Regions from separate parts of the Comamonas guangdongensis genome, predicted to be linked through region 1. Evidence: predicted binding sites of a transcription regulator. Region 1 holds the regulator's gene; each other region holds the start of a gene.
The links. Region 1 encodes LexA, which represses DNA repair genes until DNA is damaged. Its sites were predicted from a motif close to ACTGTATNNNNATACAGT; they were not measured.

Region 1 (5,970 bases):
CAGCATGGCCAGGGACGGCGCGAGCAGGAAGATGCGGTCGTCGGCGGCCGACATCTCATTGCCTATGCTGGCGATACAGATCACGCACATAGAGCAGCCCCCTGTCGTCTCAAGCCTTGCGCATCCCTTGGCTAAGGTTCACGGATGCCGCTGCTTTTTTGATTCTTGGGCACATAAATTTTCAAATGCTTGCAACTGCCGACGGTTTGTCCGGTGATTGTGGAGGCCAAGGAAAACATGGGGTTTATTGGCACAAAGCTGCAGCATTGCAGGCATTGACACTGCGCGAGCCAGAGCCTCCAGGCAATGACTTTTTTGAACCAGGCATGGGGCTGCCGGCGAAGAGGCGCCGCGGTCTGGCAGTCCACCGTGCGCCCGGATATTGTCTGAAGAGCCTGTTTCAGGAGCTGGCGGAAAAAGCAAAGCTCGCTCGGCGGCGGGCTGGAGGAGAGGGGGCGGAAAGGAATTAGATGCCAAGAAACTGGAATGGGGCAGATGGCTGGAATTGCTTGGTGGCGTCTCCGGAAAAAGTGTGATTCTGGTTCTGTCCCAGATCGAGTTTGAGGACCTTGCCGCTGCTCCGGTCAAAGTCCAGTGCCTTGAGGTCGATCCAGAAGGTGTTGGGTGTCAGCGCCGACTCGAAAAAGTACAGCTTGCGCTGGTGGTCGAAGACGGTGCGCCAGCGTGTGGATGAGATATTGGGTTCTTCCGGCGTGTTCAGGCCGTAGGGCACGGATACATTGCGAATCACGCTGAAAACGCTGGCCAGAGCCTTGTTGGGGTCTGGGTCCTTGGGGATTGCATTGACATAGAACGAGGCGCGTGCAAAGCGGTCTGCGGCCCGGTTGGTGCCGGGCAGCATGGTGGTGCCGCCGATCTGCTTCCAATATGTGTTGAGCGCCAGCTGCTGCTCGAAAACCGGTGAGTTGGTCATGACCTGATACTGCCGGCTGTGGTGGATGACTTGGCGGCCGCCGATATATTCCACAATCGCGCTGTCGCCGCTGGCGTCGGATATGGACAGGTGCAAGGTGGTGAGCCGGTTTTCTCCGGGGACATTATCGGAGACTATGGTGAATGGCTGCTTTTGCAGGGCCGCTATCGCCTCTTGAACCGTAGCGAAGTTATCCAGCACATATTGCGCCCAGGCGGCAATTGTCAGGCCGGGCTTGCTGCCGGCATCGAACGAGGGATATTGCGATTCGACCAACCACAGCAGATTGGCATTCAGCCCGGCTTCGTTGACGCCATCGGTGGTCGATATATCGTAGCCCGAGGTGATAACGCTACCGTATTTGGAGGTCCAGCGAACGGTATTGGCACCCGTCTGGCCGGATCGCTCCATGCCGCGCGGCAATACCCAGAGGTTGCTGACGATATCGCTTTTCCAATCCATGGAGCGGGCCGTGATCACCTGGCCATTGGCTCCATGAAAAACCAGCCGGGTGCAGGCCCATGCGCTTCCTGCGGCCGCCAGGCCGGAAGCTCCAATCAGCAAGGCCGCCAGCGTTTGGCTGATGCGTGGCATGCGCTTTTTCATCCATTACTCCTAAATAAAAAATGCGGAAGCACTGTCCGCTATATGCGGCCTTGGCTGCATAAAACCCGGTTACAGTTTCTTCTCCTGCGCCTGAGTGAATCCAGTCAAGGCTTGGATTAATCCACGATGTTAACTGTAAAGCATACAGTGCCGCGTCTGTATTCCTGGTGAATATCAGAGCCTGCCGCTGGGAAGTACATCAAATTTCAGATGAGCGGAGACATGAGAAAAACGCCAGCCAATATCATTTCCGGTATTGGCTGGCATATCCGGGCAATATCGGTCCAGAAAAGCGCTGGGTTTGAGGTCCCCGGCAGCAGAAGCCGTGTGATTAACTCGGACCATGCCATGGGGACGGGGCTGAGCTGCCAAAGCAGGGATGCGGTGCGGCACATGTCCGGGCATGCCGGGTGACAGTTGCATGCCCACCCGGCTCGGGAGCGGTCGGGGCATTCAGCCGGCATGTGCTGCAGCCCGGGCATCAAGCCAGGCAAAGCGCCATGATGAATGCCTGCGACCCGGGCCTCGGCATGGAACATGCCTACGCCTGCCGCGGTCCATGCAGATGCAGGCCTGAGGAAAGACTAGGCCTGCAGCGTGTGCTCGTTGCGGGCCATGCGCTCGAGCGCCGCGCAGACATCGGCCATGCGGCCGGAGATCAGCAGGCATTCGGGCTGCTTGCGCGGCTCGCGCTGTACGATTTTCAGCACGCGCGGCTCTTGCCTATCCAGGGCTTCGGTCTGCAAGGGCAGGGTCAGTTGTGCATTGAGCGGCAGCGCCTTGGCGCTGCTGCGCTGGCGTTTGCGGCTTTTGCGCATGGTGAAGACATTGTCGGGAGAGGCCGTGACCGGATCCTCGTGCACATCGCGGACCAGATGCGCACGATTGGCAGGCATGGCTGCGGGGAAGGCTTTCAGCCCCAGGCGGCTCAAAGACAGCAAAGGTGCGGCGAATCCCATTTGGCAACTCCTCTCGATAGCCTTGCGGCATGGATAAGGGCAGGATTGCAGTTATCGGGCAAAGCTCCGCCCAGGGCGAAGCAAACCGACTTCGCGCCTACCACCTGGACTGGAGAGGGATCGGGACTCGGCGTACCGTTCAGGCCGCGCCGATGGATGGCATCACATGAACATGCTGTTGCGGATCAGGCCCACGGCCAGGCCTTCAATGGCAAAAGGCTCTTCGGGCGCCACATGGATCACCTTGTAATCGGGGTTTTCCGGCAGCAACTCAATACCTTGCGGGGTGCGCTTGAAGCGCTTGACGGTGACATCGTCGCCCAGGCGGGCGACCACGATCTGGCCGTTGCGCGCCTCATGGGTGGCTTGCACGGCCAGCAGGTCGCCGTCCATGATGCCGGCGTCGCGCATGGACATGCCGCGCACCTTGAGCAGATAGTCGGGCTTGGCGGCGAACAGACCGGGCTCCACCGAATAGCTTTGGTCTATATGTTCCTGGGCCAGAATGGGCGAGCCAGCGGCCACACGGCCCACCAGGGGCAGGACCAGAGGTGCCAGCGCCGTCAGCGGCAGCGCAAAGCTGGTGCCGCGTGCGGCATTGATGTTGCGCACGGTATCGGCCCGCAGGCGGATGCCGCGCGAGGTGCCGCTGACCAAGTCGATCACGCCCTTGCGGGCCAGGGCCTGCAGGTGTTCCTCGGCGGCATTGGCCGATTTGAAGCCGAAGGTGCTGGCAATCTCGGCCCGTGTGGGCGGCGCGCCGGTGCGGGCGATGGTGGACTGAATGAGATCCAGAATCTGCTGCTGGCGGGGAGTGAGCTTGGGATGGTCTAGCATGTCTGGCTTCCGGTCGTTCAGTAGGCTGGGCCTAAGCTGGAATTCTGATCTGTTGGTTTATACAGTACCTGTATTTTTAACCAGTTTTTTGCGGAGAGCAAGTGGCACAACCAAAGATTGTGATTTTGGGGACGGGTGGAACGATCGCGGGCCAGGCCCAGGCCAGCACCCAGGGTGTGGGCTACCGGGCAGGGCAGATCAGTGTGGCGGGGCTGCTTGCGGCCGTGCCGGACCTGTCCCAGCTGGCTGCGGGCCGAACCGGAGCCATGCTGGAGGCCGTGCAACTGGCCCAGATCGACAGCAAGGACATGGACTGGAGCGTGTGGCGCAGCCTGTTGCAGGCCGTGAAGGCGGCGCTGGACGATGCGGACACACAGGCCGTGATCATCACCCATGGCACGGACACGCTGGAGGAAACCGCCTGGCTGCTGCAGGCGCTGCTGCAGCCGGCCAAGCCCGTGGTGCTGACCTGTGCCATGCGCCCCGCGACCTCGCTGCAGGCCGATGGTCCGCAAAACCTGCGCGATGCCGTGGCCGTGGCCGCGGATGGGGGGGCGGGCGTGTGGGTGGTGGCGGCGGGCGAGGTGCATTCGGCGCGCCGGGTGCTCAAGGTCCATCCCTATCGCTTGAATGCGCTGCATTCCTATGAAGGCGGGCCTTGCGCCTATGTGGAAGAGTCCAGGGTGCGCTGGATTGCCGGGGTGGCCGCGCGCGCGCCCTGGGGCGAGCAGCGTCTGCAGAAGCTGTTGGCTTGCGAGGCTCTGCCCTGGGTGGAGATTGTGCAGTCGGGCGCCTTGCAGGGCGAGCGGGCGGTACAGGCGCTGGTAGGTGCCGGGGTGCAGGGGCTGGTGGTGGCGGGCACCGGCAACGCCACTATCCATCGGGATCTGCTGCAGGCCCTGCTGCGGGCCAGAAGCCAGGGCGTGGTCGTGTGGCTTGGCACGCGCTGCCTGGAAGGGCAGGCCGTGGGCCAGGGGGGGCTACCCGCTGGATCGGAACACGATGAAATTCCGGCACAACTGCTCAAGGCCGGCGACGAGACAGGTCTGGACTGCGTGCTGCTGCCGCCCAGCAAGGCCCGCGTGGCCTTGATGCTGGCCCTGGCTTCAGGCTCCTGAGATGGACGCGGATGGCGCTTGCCCTGTGGGGGCCGGAAAACAAAAAAGCACCTGAGAAGGTGCTTTTTTGCGGAGGTGGGCAAGGCCGGCTTACTCGGCCAGAGCGGCCAGGGCGCGCGCGGTGATCTCTTCCACCGTGCCCGTACCGCTGATGGCGCGGTACTTGGGGGCGGCAGCGGCATCGGCCTTGGCCCAGTTGCTGTAATAGTCCACCAGGGGACGGGTCTGGTTGCTGTAAACGTCCAGGCGCTTCTTGACGGTTTCTTCCTTGTCGTCTTCGCGCTGCACCAGGGGCTCGCCGGTCACGTCGTCCTTGCCTTCGACCTGGGGCGGGTTGAACTTGACGTGGTAGGTGCGGCCCGATGCGGGGTGGCTGCGGCGGCCGCTCATGCGCTCGACGATGGCTTCAAACGGCACGTCGATTTCCAGCACATAGTCCAGCTTCACGCCGGCGGCCTTCATGGCATCGGCCTGGGGGATGGTGCGGGGGAAGCCGTCGAACAGAAAGCCCTTGGTGCAGTCGGGCTGGGCAATGCGCTCCTTGACCAGATTGATGATCAGATCATCGCTGACCAGCTGGCCGGCATCCATCACGGCCTTGGCCTGCAGACCCAGGGGGGTGCCGGCCTTGACGGCTGCACGCAGCATGTCGCCAGTGGAGATTTGAGGGATTCCGTACTTTTGGCAAATAAAGGCCGCTTGGGTGCCTTTGCCGGCGCCAGGCGCACCCAACAAAATCAGTTTCATGGAAATCCTTGAGGAGAGTAGAAATTCTTGCTTGCCGGAGGAGGCGGGTGGTCGCCTGTAGTCCTCCAGCTATATTTTTTCGCGAGCAAGGATAGCACGCACAAGGCCAACGCTGGCTTACACGGCCCAGTCAAGACTGTCGCCCGTGCAGCCGATTGGCGGCATGCATTCGCTGCAAACACGATGGCTGCAGTTGTAAGCCACGCAGGCTGTAGACCGCATGTGCTGTTCGGACTAAGCGGAAAGTATAGCTTTGAGCGCTTGTCCGACCTGGGGTTGGGCACTTTTCAAGGGTGGCCCGGATCAGGCGATTGGCGGAGCCTAGCCGGCAAAGATCGCGCGCACGCGCTCCAGATCCTCGGGCGTGTCCACCCCGGCCCCCGGCGCCTGCGGCGTGAGATGCACGGCGATGCGGTGACCGTGCCACAGCGCGCGCAGCTGCTCGAGCTGCTCCATGGCCTCGGTGGGGGCCGGAGCCAGCTGCGGAAACGCGCGCAGAAAACCGGCCTTGTAGCTATAGATGCCAATATGGCGCAGCGGTGTGAAACCTGTGTGACCGGCCCGGGGCGCTGCCGTATGCCACCACTCTTCGTCGCCATGGTCGCGCGAGAAGGGGATAGGCGCGCGGCTGAAATAGCTGGCCAGGCCCTGGGCATCGCACACCACCTTCACCACATTGGGGTTGCGGTAGTCGGCCAGGCTGTGGATGGGGTGGGCGGCCGTGCCCATGCTGGCTTCGGGCCGCGCTGGCAGCAGCCGGGCCACGGCA
Region 2 (5,970 bases), on a different contig from region 1:
TGACCGACGGTTTCGACCTCGGGGCCATGGGCCTGCTGCGCGCCACGGCCAGGACCGATGTGGAGCGCCGTGTGGCCATCAACTCCGTGGGCCCGGTCTGGGAAGGCAACCAGGTGTGGCTGATTCTGGGCGGCGGCGCCATTTTTGCGGCCTGGCCGCAGCTGTACGCGGTGTCCTTCTCGGGCTTTTATCTGGCCATGTTCGCGGTGCTGGTGCCGCTGATCCTGCGCCCCGTGGCCTTCAAGTTCCGCAGCAAGCATGAGGATGCAGCCTGGCGCAACCGCTGGGACTGGGTGCTGTGCATCACGGGTCTGCTGCCGTCGCTGCTGTTTGGCGTGGCCGTGGGCAATGTGATCCTGGGCGTGCCTTTCCGCTTCGGCGACGATCTGCGCATCTATTACGAGGGCAGCTTCTTCGGCCTCTTGACTCCGTTTGCGCTGCTTTGCGGCCTGGTGTCGCTGTCCATGCTGCTCATGCATGGTGCGGCCTGGCTGGTCTTCAAGACCGAGGGCGAGGTCTCGGCGCGTGCCGCACGCTACGGAGCCCTGGCCGCGGTGCTGACCACGCTGCTGTTCGCGGCCGCCGGCCTGTGGCTGGCGACGGGCGTCAACGGCTATGTGATCACCAGCGACATCAGCCCCGTCGGCGTTTCCAATCCGCTGAACAAGACGGCGGCCGTGGCCGCCGGGGCCTGGATGGCCAACTTCAAGTCCTATCCGCTGCTGTGGCTGGTGCCGGGCGTGGGCCTGGTCATGCCGCTGATCGTGGCCCTGGGCCTGCGCAGCCGCCGCGAGTGGCTCAGCCTGCTGGGCAGCGGCCTGGCCATTGCCGGCATCATCCTGAGCGTGGGAGCGGCCATGTTCCCCATGATCCTGCCTTCTTCGCTGGATCCGCGTTTCAGCCTGACGGTCTGGGACTCGTCCTCCAGCCATGTGACCTTGTTCATCATGCTGGTCTGCGTGCTGATCTTTCTGCCGCTGATCCTGATCTACACCAGCTGGGTGTACTCGGTGCTGCGCGGCAAGGTGGATCCGGTGGCCATCGCCACCGGCCGCGGCCACTCGTACTAATCGGAAAGGACTGAATATGTGGTACTTCTCTTGGCTGCTGGGCCTGCCTTTGGCCGCAGGCTTTGCCGTGCTCAACGCCATGTGGTTTGAACTCACCGACGACGAGGCAACCCGCAAGCGGATTCTGGAAAAGACCAGCTCTCTGCCCGAGGCCTGAGCGGCCCAGGCGGAAGCTTGAGGCGGGAAATAGCCTCTGAAAAGCCCGTCCGGTTGCGGAACCGGCCGGGCTTTTTCGTGCCCCCAATAAAAAAGCCTGCGCGGGGCAGGCTGCTGGATGGTGAGCCCGGGGCCTATTCCCTGGCTTCCTTGCGCGACGCGCCGGTGATCTTGTCCTTGAGGTCCAGCAGGCGCGTGACCGCCGAGCCCATGCCCATGAGCTGCATGGCGGTCTCGGGCGAGAGGCGCTGCACATCATCGAACCAGCTCATGAGCTTGTCGATGAGCTCGTGCATGTCGCGCATGCGCTGCTGGGCATAGCGGTCCGCATCGGAGCTGGCTTCCTCCATCATGGCGGCGCGCAGCATGGACTGTGTGGGCTCGATCTCGCGGCGGCGGCGCTCCTCGGCCAGGCGCTTGAAGATTTCCCAGACATCCTGGGGGGCCTGGAAGTACTCGCGGCGGTCGCCGGGTTGATGGCGCAGCTGGACCAGCCGCCAGGCCTGGAGCTCCTTGAGGCCCATGCTCACGTTGGAGCGCGAAAACTCCAGCGTCTCGGCGATCTGGTCGGCGTTCAGTGGTTCGGGCGAGAGAAACAGCAGGGCGTAGATCTGCCCCACGGTGCGGTTGATGCCCCAGCGGCTGCCCATCTCACCAAAATGCGAAACAAATTGCCGGCTCAGCTCCGACAGTGGTTTGGCTTGCGTCATGGCCTCCATTGTGCCTTTGCGCGGGGCTTGGGGCGCAGCTCGGCGTCCGGCGGACCTGGGTTCCGGAGCCGGGCTTTGATGAAGTTTTTGTTGCTTGTTTCATAAAACTTGCAATGCCGTCAGCAAAATGTTGGCAATCGGCGCAAAATCGCGGTCTCGTTTGTTTAGGTGTCGGGTTTCTGACTTTGCCTTTCAAGGCTTGGCCCCGGAGCTCACTCAGCTGCGGAGCGCTTGGTGCGCTCGGCGGCCATGATTAGATGGCAAATAGTTCAATATCCTCTCACTCCCGCAGCGCGCTGCTCGACTGCACCAAGGGACTGGCCTGTGCCGCCATCGTGTGGCATCACCTGGCTTTTTACGGTCCCATGTCCGATGTGGCCCACCCCGTCATGCCCGAGGTGCTGGACTGGCTGTACGAGTACGCGCGCATGGCGGTGCAGATCTTTCTGGTGATCGGCGGCTTTCTGGCCGCAGCCAGTCTGGCCCCGCTGGGCCAGGCCCGCTTCGATTCGCCCTGGTCCAAGATCGGCAAGCGTTTCGTGCGCCTGGTCGTGCCCTATGCGGTGGCGCTGGTGGTGACCATCGTCATCTCAGCGGCCATCCGCCCCTGGTTCGATCACGAATCCGTCTCCGCGGATCCCGACCTCTGGCAGCTGTTTGCCCATGCGTTGCTGCTGCAGAACATCGTGGGCGAGGAGTCCCTGTCCGCCGGTGTCTGGTATGTGTCCATAGACTTTCAGCTGTTTGCGGGCACGGTGCTGCTACTGGCTGCTGTGCGCCGGGCGCAGCAGGCGGTTGCCGCGCGCTGGGGCGGCGAGGCGTTCAAGCGCTGGTGGCCCTGGGCCATGAGCGGCATGCAGGCCCTGGTGGTGCTGGGGACGGCGGCCTCGCTGTTCGGTTTCAATCTGGACGCGAGCCTGGATGTCTGGGCGATCTACTTCATGGGCGCCTACGGCCTGGGCATGATGGCTTACTGGGCCGTGGCCGCGGACAGGCGCGGTGCAGCCTGGAGCTGGGCCATGCTGATTGCCGCGCTGGTCATCGGTGCGCTGGTCTACGAATGGCGTGACCGCATCTTTCTCGCGGGCCTGGTCGCCTTGCTGCTGATCGCCTGCATGCGCACCGAAGGCATTGTTCGCTGGAAGGGCCTGGCGCCGCTGCGCCGCCTGGGCGAGATTTCCTATTCGGTCTTTCTCATCCATTTCTCCATCTGCCTGCTGGTCAATGCCACGGTCAACCATTTCTGGCATGGCTCGGTGACGGCCGCCGTGGTGGGCATGCCGTTTGCTTTCGTGCTGTCGCTGACGGCCGGATATACGCTCTACCAGACCGTGGAGCGCCATGTCTCGTCCTGGAGCCAGGCGCTGCGCTGGCAGGCCGGCCTGATAGGCGCGGGCATGCTGACCACCTTGCTGGCCGGTTTGAGATAAGGCCGCCTAGGGCCCATGAAAAAAGCAGCTTGAGAAAGCTGCTTTTTTTGTGGCTGCTGGTCGGGTTCAGCGGTGCAACTCGCCCGCGCTTTCGGGCTGGAAGGTGATCTCGTCCACGTGCACCGTGACCTGGCCCGTGGGGCTGGGCATCTTGAATTCATCGCCCACGGACAGACCCAGCAGCGCTATGCCCACCGGCGCGAAGATGGAAACCTTGTCGGCGCTGCCGTCCATGTCCCTGGGGTAGACCAGGGTCAGCGTATTCGTCTTGCTGCCTTCGAGGATGGTGAAGCGCACCGTGGAATTCATGGTCACCACATGGGGCGGCATGTCCTTGGGATCGAGCACATCGGCGCGGTCCAGTTCGGCTTCCAGCGCATCGCGGCCCGGAAAGCCGCCGCTAGTCTTCTCCAGCAAAGCCTCGATGCGTTCCAGATCCAAGGATGACAAAGTGATGTGGGGCTTGCGCTCCATGGTGTGACTCCCCTGAGAGGTGGTGTGTTGGCGCTTTGGCGTCGCGCAAACGGACAAAAGCCCGGGCAACGGTGTTGTCCGGGCCAAGGCATTCAGAAAAGCACCAACTTGGTGCGTTGCAGCTATTGTCACGGCAATGGCGCAAAGCGCCAAGCCATCTCGCACCCCGGCAGTGCGGAATGCGATCACCGGTTGCTATGAGCCAGAGAGCTTGCTACGCATGATGGATAAGGGTGAGGCCGCTTTGGCTATGAATCGAGTGAGCCGGCCACAAGCCATTGACCCGTTCGCCGCCAAGGTCTGTGCTCAGAATCTTGTTCAAATAACTGTATTTTCGTACAGTTATTTCATGCCAAAAAGCCCTGACGATCATGATCCAGACCAGGCCGATACCCAGGTGTATCCGCTTCGGCCTCTGCACGCCATCAAGGGGCGCGGCTCGGCCAGCCAGATCACCCAACGCTTTGCGCGGGACCGGCGAGAAGCTTTTGACGATGGCTGGGGCGATGAGGAAGAGGAGCCCGCGGCGCTGCGCACCACGCTGGAGTGGGAGCAGGCCAAAACGGCGCTGAGCCGCCATGGCTCGCCCGACCTGCCGTTTCATCTGGGGCTGAACCCCTATAGAGGCTGCGAACACGGCTGCATTTACTGCTATGCGCGGCCCACGCACAGCTATCTGGGCTATTCGCCGGGGCTGGACTTCGAGACGCGACTGATCGCCAAGCAAAACCTGACCGAAGTGCTGCGTGCCGAACTGTCCCGGCCCGCCCATGTGGCCGCGCCCATCATGCTGGGCTCGGTCACCGACTGCTACCAGCCCGTGGAGCGGGAGCTGGGCTTGACCCGCCGCGTGATCGAAGTGCTGGCGCAGGCCAGGCATCCGTTTTCCATCGTCACCAAGGGCAGCGGCATAGAGCGCGATCTGGACCTGCTGGTGCCTTTGGCGCAGCGGCATCTGGTGGCGGTCTATGTCACGCTGACCAGCTTGCAGCCCGAGCTCGCGCGCCGGCTCGAGCCGCGCGCCGCGGCGCCGCACCGGCGGCTGCGCATGATCAGGACGCTGAGCGAGGCCGGCGTACCCGTGGGCGTGAGCCTGGCGCCGCAGATCCCGTTTTTGAACGACGACCTGGAGCAGGTGCTGGCCGCGGCCCATGAAGCGGGCGCCCGCCAGGCTTTTTATGCGGTGCTGCGCCTGCCCTGGGAGGTCGCGCCCCTGTTCGAGGAATGGCTGCAGCTGCATTACCCCGACCGCGCCCAGCGCGTGCTGGAGCGCGTGCGCGATCTGCATGGCATAGACGAGGAAGCCAGGGCCGCAGGCAAGGTCTATGACAGCCGCTTCGGCCAGCGCATGAAGGGCACGGGAGCCTGGGCTGACATGCTGGCCCAGCGCTTTGCCTTGGCCTGCCGCAGGCTCGGGCTCAATCGAGAGCGTGTCGAGCTGGACTGCAGCCAGTTTCATCCCAGCCTGCTATCGGCGCAGCAAAGCCTGTTCTAGGGACAGCCATAGGACCGGACCATATGTGCCGGTAGTGCCGGAATCATGAAAATTCAGGAATTCATATTTTCTATGCGATGAAATAAAAATATCTCTATGAAATATATATTTCGGTAATTGAATATTTGCGTTTTAAATAAATTAAATTTGTTTTTAATTATTTTAATTGATGAATTTTCTTCAAAGTGGTTTATGAGATTGGTTGATTATTTTTTTGCGGTATCTATGGCTTTTCATTTAATCAGCATCGCTGAAAAGCCTTAACTGCCGCCGCAAAACCATCTTTGCCGAAACGCGCCGTTTTTTGGCATTGCATGCCAGGTCGGTGTGACCCGATGTGTCGGCTGACTTCTGCGGAATAGCCTGATGGCGTGAACTCCGCACATACCCGATTGACGCGGATCAATCGAGCCCATACAAAGATGCTGCCGGATCAAGGCTTCTGTTTTCGGATTCACCAGTGGGTTTGCAATGAATCAGCTCAGCGTTCGCAATATCAGTCTCAAGAAATATGCCCAGGTGGCAGGCGATCTTGGTATTGATCAATCACGCATGTTTCGACAATTCGGTCTGGAACCCAGCTGGATGCAGGCTGCGGAAATCCGGGTGCCGGAAACCAATTTTGCGCATCTGCT
Region 3 (5,970 bases), on a different contig from region 1:
GCACCACAGCTCGCGCGCGCGCTGCAGCTCGGTGTCGCGCAGCTGCTCGCCGGCCTGGCGCAGGGTTTCATCGTCCAGGCCCTTGCTGCGCAGCTCCTGCAGCAGGCGCGCACAGCCATAGCGGCCGGCCTTGCTGTGGAGCACCGACTCCACGACCCGCTCCACATTGATGAAGCCGCGCCGTTCCAGCTCGTCGAGCACGGCCGGCAGGTCGTCGCCCTCTTCCACATAGGGCGCCAGCTTGCGCTGCAGTTCCAGGCGCGAATGCTCGCGCTGCGCCAGCAGCTTGAGGGCACGGCCTTTGAGTGAGAGCCTGGCGAAGCTCATGCGCGGATCTATCCCGAATAAAAAAATGCGCAGGGACCGCCTGCGCAAAGATGGCAAAACTAGCTCCCCCTGGGCCGCTTCGCGTCTTTACCCAAGGGGGACGACGGTCTTTGCTGCGGGGCTGGCGCCATTTCTGGCGCCGTGTATCTGCCGTGCTCCCCCGTTCTTTCAAGGGAGCACTGAAGAGCTTCAAGCCTGAATCACACCGTCTTCATCGACATTGGCACTCTTGTCAGCCTTCTTGCCTTTGGCAGGCTTGGCGGCTTCTTCGCCGGCTGCTACGGGCAGCAGGGCAATGCCCAGGCTCTCACGGACCTTGTTTTCGATCTCGACGGCCAGCGCGGGGTTCTCACGCAGGAATTCACGCGAGTTGTCGCGGCCCTGGCCGATCTTTTCGCCGTTGTAGGCATACCAGGCGCCGCTCTTTTCCAGAATCTTGGCGTTCACGCCCATGTCCAGGATCTCCCCTTCGCGGCTGATGCCTTCGCCGAACAGGATGTCGAACTCGGCGGTCTTGAACGGAGGCGAGACCTTGTTCTTCACGACCTTGACCTTGGTCTCGTTGCCGATGGCCTCGTCACCCTTCTTGATGGTGCCGGTGCGGCGGATGTCCAGGCGCACGGAGGCATAGAACTTCAGCGCATTGCCGCCGGTAGTGGTTTCGGGCGAGCCGAACATCACGCCGATCTTCATGCGGATCTGGTTGATGAAGATGACCATGCAGTTGGTCTTCTTGATGGTGGCCGTGAGCTTGCGCAGCGCCTGGCTCATCAATCGGGCCTGCAGACCGGGCAGGGCATCGCCCATCTCGCCTTCGATTTCGGCCTTGGGCACCAGAGCGGCCACCGAGTCCACCACGATCAGGTCCACGGCGCCCGAGCGCACCAGGCTGTCCACGATTTCGAGCGCCTGCTCGCCGGTGTCGGGCTGGCTGATCAGCACCTCGTTGAGGTTCACGCCCAGCTTCTGGGCATAGCTGGTGTCCAGCGCATGCTCGGCATCGATGAAGGCGCAGGTGCCGCCCTGTTTCTGCATTTCCGCCAGCACCTGCAGGGTCAGCGTGGTCTTGCCCGAGGATTCGGGGCCGTAGATCTCGACCACGCGGCCCCGCGGCAAGCCACCCACGCCCAGCGCAATATCCAGGCCCAGCGAACCCGTGGACACCACCTGGATGTCATCCATGGCCTCGCCCTCGCCGAGCTTCATGATGGTGCCCTTGCCGAACTGCTTTTCGATCTGGGCCAGCGCTGCGGCCAGGGCTTTGGCTTTTTCGCTGTTGTCGGCGGTGGTCTTGGCATTGGCGTTCATATCAGGCTCCCGGAAAGGTTGGTGACGGTCTGTGGCCAGACCTGTTTTTGCATTCAGGCTGGATGCTTGAACAGTAGTTTATGGGCTTGTGTCGCTCACGCATTGAATTATTTAGTCAGTTTGCCTTACTATTTGGCATGAGCGATATTTCCCCGGTCACCCCGGCCGCCGACGCCTGGCGCCAGACCCATCTGGGCCGCCTGCTAGGCCATGCCATGCGCCGCTTCGATGCGCGCGTGCTGCAGCTCATGGCGCGCGCCGTGGAGGTGCCGCTGGCCCTGTCCAATCTCGCCGCCCGCGACAAGGTGGGGGCCGCACATATCCACATCACGCGGCATCTGTCGCTGGCCGGAGACCGGCTCACCGATCTGGCCGAGAAGGCCGGCATGAGCAAGCAGGCCATGGCCGATCTGGTGACCCAGTGCGAGGCCTGGGGCCTGGTCACGCGCGAGGCCGATGCCCATGACGCCAGAGCCAAGCGCGTGCGCTTCACCGAGGCCGGCCTGGCCTGGCTGCAGGCCTTTCACGATGCCGTGAGCCAGGCCGAGGCCGAGTTCCGCGAAGCCGTGGGCGAGGATGTGGCCACCGTGGTGGCGCTGGGTCTGGAGGCCTATGCGAGCTAAGCCCTGAGCCAGAGCCGCGTCAAATGCTGGCGGTGCAAGCGTCGGCAGCGATGTTTCGATGTCGGCCGCGCTGTATGCAGCGGCACGCGTATGACATTGCACAGCAGCTCGCAGGCAATGGTGCCGGCCGGCGTCACCATGGGCCGCAGGCCATGGCTCAGGCCGTCGTGGGTGCCGGGGTCTGGGGAGCCAGGCGCACCGAGGGCCGGGCATAGCGCTCCAGAGCCAGGCCTTCGGTACTGATTTCCGGGCGGCGTCCGCCGACCAGATCGGCGATCAGCCGGCCCGAGCCGCAGGCCATGGTCCAGCCCAGGGTGCCGTGGCCGGTGTTGAGGAACAGATTGGCGTAGCGCGTGGCGCCGATGATGGGCGTGCCGTCCGGCGTCATGGGGCGCAGACCGGTCCAGAAGCTGGCGCGCGGCAGATCGCCGCCGGGGAACAGATCGCTCACCACCATCTCCAGCGTGGCGCGCCGGCGCGGGTCCAGGCGCAGGTCGAAGCCGCCCAGCTCGGCCATGCCGCCGACGCGGATGCGCTGGTCGAAACGCGTGACCGCGATCTTGTAGGTTTCGTCCAGCACCGTGGACTGCGGCGCCAGCGCCGGGTCCAGCAGCGGCACGGTCAGCGAATAGCCCTTGACCGGATACACGGGCAGGTCCAGGCCCAGCGGCGCCAGCGCCTCGCGCGAATAGCTGCCGAAGGCCATCACATAGCGGTCGGCCTGCAGCAGCTGGCCGCCCACGCGCACGCCGGTGACGCGGTCGCCCTCGATGACCAGGCCCTCGACCTGCTGGTTGAAGCGGAAATCCACGCCCAGGCCGCGGGCGATGTCGGCCAGCTGCCGCGTGAACTGATGGCAGTCGCCGGTTTCGTCATTGGGCAGGCGCAGGCCGCCGCTGAGCCGGTCGCGCGCCTGGGCCAGAGAGGGCTCGACGCGGGCCAGCTCGTCGCGGGTCAGCAGCTCATAGGGCACGCCGCACTCCTGCAGCACGGCGATGTCGCGCTCCACGGCATCGAGCTGGGCCTGGGTGCGGAACAGCTGCAGCGTGCCGCCGGTGCGCTGCTCGTAGGCGATGCCGGTTTCGGCGCGCAGCTGCTGCAGGCAGCTGCGGCTGTACTCGGCCACGCGCATCATGCGCTCCTTGTTGACGGCATAGCGCTGCGGCGTGCAGTTGCGCAGCATCTGCGCCATCCAGCTCAGCTGGAACAGGCTGCCGTCGAGCCGCACGGCCAGCGGCGCATGCTTTTGCTGGACCATCCACTTAAGCGCCTTGAGCGGAATGCCGGGCGCGGCCCAGGGCGTGGAGTAGCCGGGCGAGACCTGGCCCGCATTGGCAAAGCTGGTTTCCTGTGCCGGACCGTCCTGGCGGTCGAGCACGATGACCTCCGCGCCCTGGCGCGCCAGGTAGTAGGCGCTGCTCACACCGATCACACCGCTACCAAGAACAATGACTTTCATGGAAACCCTCGCTCCGCAAAGTGGATTGACAAAGGTTATGGCTTGCGTACCAGAAAATTACACTGAAAAATTGGCTGTGTGCAGCTGTATCCACTGAATCGAATGCATTGCCATGGCCTCTACCAGCGAAATTCACGCGCTTGACCGCACGGACCGCCGAATCCTCGACATACTGCAGCGCGAGGGCCGCATCGCGATCACCGAGCTGGCCGAGCGCGTCGGCCTGTCCGCCTCCCCTTGTTCGGAGCGCATCAAGCGCATGGAACGCGCTGGCGTGATCACGGGCTACCACGCGCATCTCTCGCCCGAGGCCCTGGGCAAGACGCTGCTGGTATTCGTGGAGCTCAAGCTGTCGTCAAAGTCCGAAGAGGTCTTCGACAAGGTGCGCAAGGAGCTGCTGCATGTGCCCGACGTGCTCGAGTGCCATCTGGTGTCCGGCAGCTTCGACTATCTGGTCAAGGCCCGGCTGGGCGGCATGCGCGAGTACCGGCGCCTGCTGGGCGACATACTCAAAAAGCTGCCCGTGCCGGCCGAGTCGCACAGCTATGTGGTGATGGAAGAGGTCAAGGACACCCAGATCCTGCCGCTGGATCGCTGAGGCGGCTGGACCTTCCAGGAATAACTGGCCGGAGCAGTTTGCCCCCTTACTCTGAGTACGGTTTCCGCATCCTAGAATCCACGCATAAAGAAAGCTTCTAGGAGACAACATGCGCATACTGATTGCCGAAGATGATCAGGTGCTGGCCGACGGTCTGCTGCGCACGCTGCGCAGCTCGGGCGCCGTGGTCAGCCATGTGGCCAACGGCAGCGAGGCCGACGCGGCGCTGATGACCAGCAGCGAGTTTGACCTGCTGATCCTGGACCTGGGCCTGCCCCGCATGCACGGCCTGGAAGTGCTCAAGCGCCTGCGCGGGCGCGGCGACGCGCTGCCGGTGCTGATCCTCACGGCCGCCGATTCCATCGAGGAACGCGTGCAGGGCCTGGACCTGGGCGCCGACGACTATATGGCCAAGCCGTTTGCCCTGTCCGAGCTGGAGGCGCGCGTGCGCGCCCTCACGCGCCGCGGCATGGGCGGCGCCAGCTCCACCATCAAGCACGGCCCGCTGGTCTACGACCAGGCCGGGCGCGTGGCGACCATAGACGGCAAGATGGTGGAACTCTCCGCGCGCGAGCTGGGCCTGCTGGAGGTCTTGCTGCAGCGCGCAGGCCGCCTGGTCAGCAAGGACCAGCTGGTGGACCGGCTCTGCGAATGGGGCGACGAGGTGAGCAACAACGCCATCGAGGTCTATATCCACCGCCTGCGCAAGAAGATCGAGAAAGGCCCGATACGCATCGCCACGGTGCGCGGCCTGGGCTACTGCCTGGAAAAAATCCCGAGCTGAGAGCCGCCGTCACTCCTCTATCCATGGCCTCGGGCGCCCGAACACCAGGGCGCTGAGGCCGGCAACCTCCAATCCATAGCGGACGGCCGTCGTGAAAATATTCCAGCGCGAGCAGCGTTCCCTCTTCGGCGAGATCCTGGACTGGATGCTCACGCCGCTGCTGCTGCTGTGGCCCGTGAGCCTGGCCCTGACCTGGCTGGTGGCCCAGGGACTGGCCAACAAGCCCTTCGACCGCGCGCTCGAATACAACGCCCAGGCACTGGCCCAGCTGGTCATCGTGCAGCGCGGCAAGGTGCAGTTCAATCTGCCGCAGTCGGCCAGCGAGATCCTGCGCGCCGACGAATCGGACACGGTGTTCTTCCAGGTCAGCGGCGTCAAGGGCGAATACCTGGCCGGCGAACGCGACCTGCCCCGGCCTCCCGAGCGCGACGAGGCTCCGCCCACGGGCACGGTGCTGCTGCGCGACGAGGAATACAAGGGCATCGATCTGCGCGTGGCCTATATCTGGGTGCGCATGCCCCTGCCCGGCGAGCCCAGCGCCCTGGTCCAGGTCGCGGAGACGCGCGAGAAGCGCAGCGTGCTGGCCACGGAGATCATCAAGGGCGTGATGCTGCCGCAATTCGTGATCCTGCCGCTGGCCGCGCTGCTGGTATGGCTGGCGCTGGCGCGCGGCATCAAGCCGCTGCACCGGCTGGAGGAGCGCATACGCGCGCGCAAGCCCGAGGACCTCTCGCCGATCAACCACAAGGAGGTGCCGCTGGAGGTGGTGCCGCTGGTCGACTCCGTCAACGACCTGCTGGAGCGGCTCGACGACTCCATCGCCACGCAAAAGCGCTTTCTGGCCGACGCGGCCCACCAACTCAAGACGCCG

Region 2: the regulator LexA is predicted to act here: its motif matches at 4,166-4,183, upstream of AB6724_RS20595 (PA0069 family radical SAM protein).
Region 3: the regulator LexA is predicted to act here: its motif matches at 1,693-1,710, upstream of recA (recombinase RecA).

Annotation. Positions count from the first base shown of each region.
Region 1 is NZ_JBFYGN010000012.1:30,548-36,517, forward strand. Features, by position in the region: gene AB6724_RS12030 (GGDEF domain-containing protein) at 1-54, opposite strand, end outside; gene AB6724_RS12035 (linear amide C-N hydrolase) at 467-1,540, opposite strand; gene AB6724_RS12040 (hypothetical protein) at 2,125-2,499, opposite strand; gene lexA (transcriptional repressor LexA) at 2,662-3,336, opposite strand; gene AB6724_RS12050 (asparaginase) at 3,438-4,454, shown strand; gene adk (adenylate kinase) at 4,545-5,201, opposite strand; gene kdsB (3-deoxy-manno-octulosonate cytidylyltransferase) at 5,523-5,970, opposite strand, start outside.
Region 2 is NZ_JBFYGN010000037.1:16,263-22,232, reverse strand. Features, by position in the region: gene cydB (cytochrome d ubiquinol oxidase subunit II) at 1-1,070, shown strand, start outside; gene cydX (cytochrome bd-I oxidase subunit CydX) at 1,087-1,227, shown strand; gene AB6724_RS20610 (GbsR/MarR family transcriptional regulator) at 1,361-1,945, opposite strand; gene AB6724_RS20605 (acyltransferase family protein) at 2,194-3,366, shown strand; gene rnk (nucleoside diphosphate kinase regulator) at 3,433-3,840, opposite strand; gene AB6724_RS20595 (PA0069 family radical SAM protein) at 4,190-5,335, shown strand; gene AB6724_RS20590 (AraC family transcriptional regulator) at 5,807-5,970, shown strand, end outside.
Region 3 is NZ_JBFYGN010000008.1:172,246-178,215, forward strand. Features, by position in the region: gene recX (recombination regulator RecX) at 1-327, opposite strand, end outside; gene recA (recombinase RecA) at 517-1,635, opposite strand; gene AB6724_RS09570 (MarR family winged helix-turn-helix transcriptional regulator) at 1,773-2,258, shown strand; gene AB6724_RS09575 (D-amino acid dehydrogenase) at 2,416-3,717, opposite strand; gene AB6724_RS09580 (winged helix-turn-helix transcriptional regulator) at 3,848-4,315, shown strand; gene AB6724_RS09585 (response regulator) at 4,425-5,099, shown strand; gene AB6724_RS09590 (sensor histidine kinase) at 5,191-5,970, shown strand, end outside.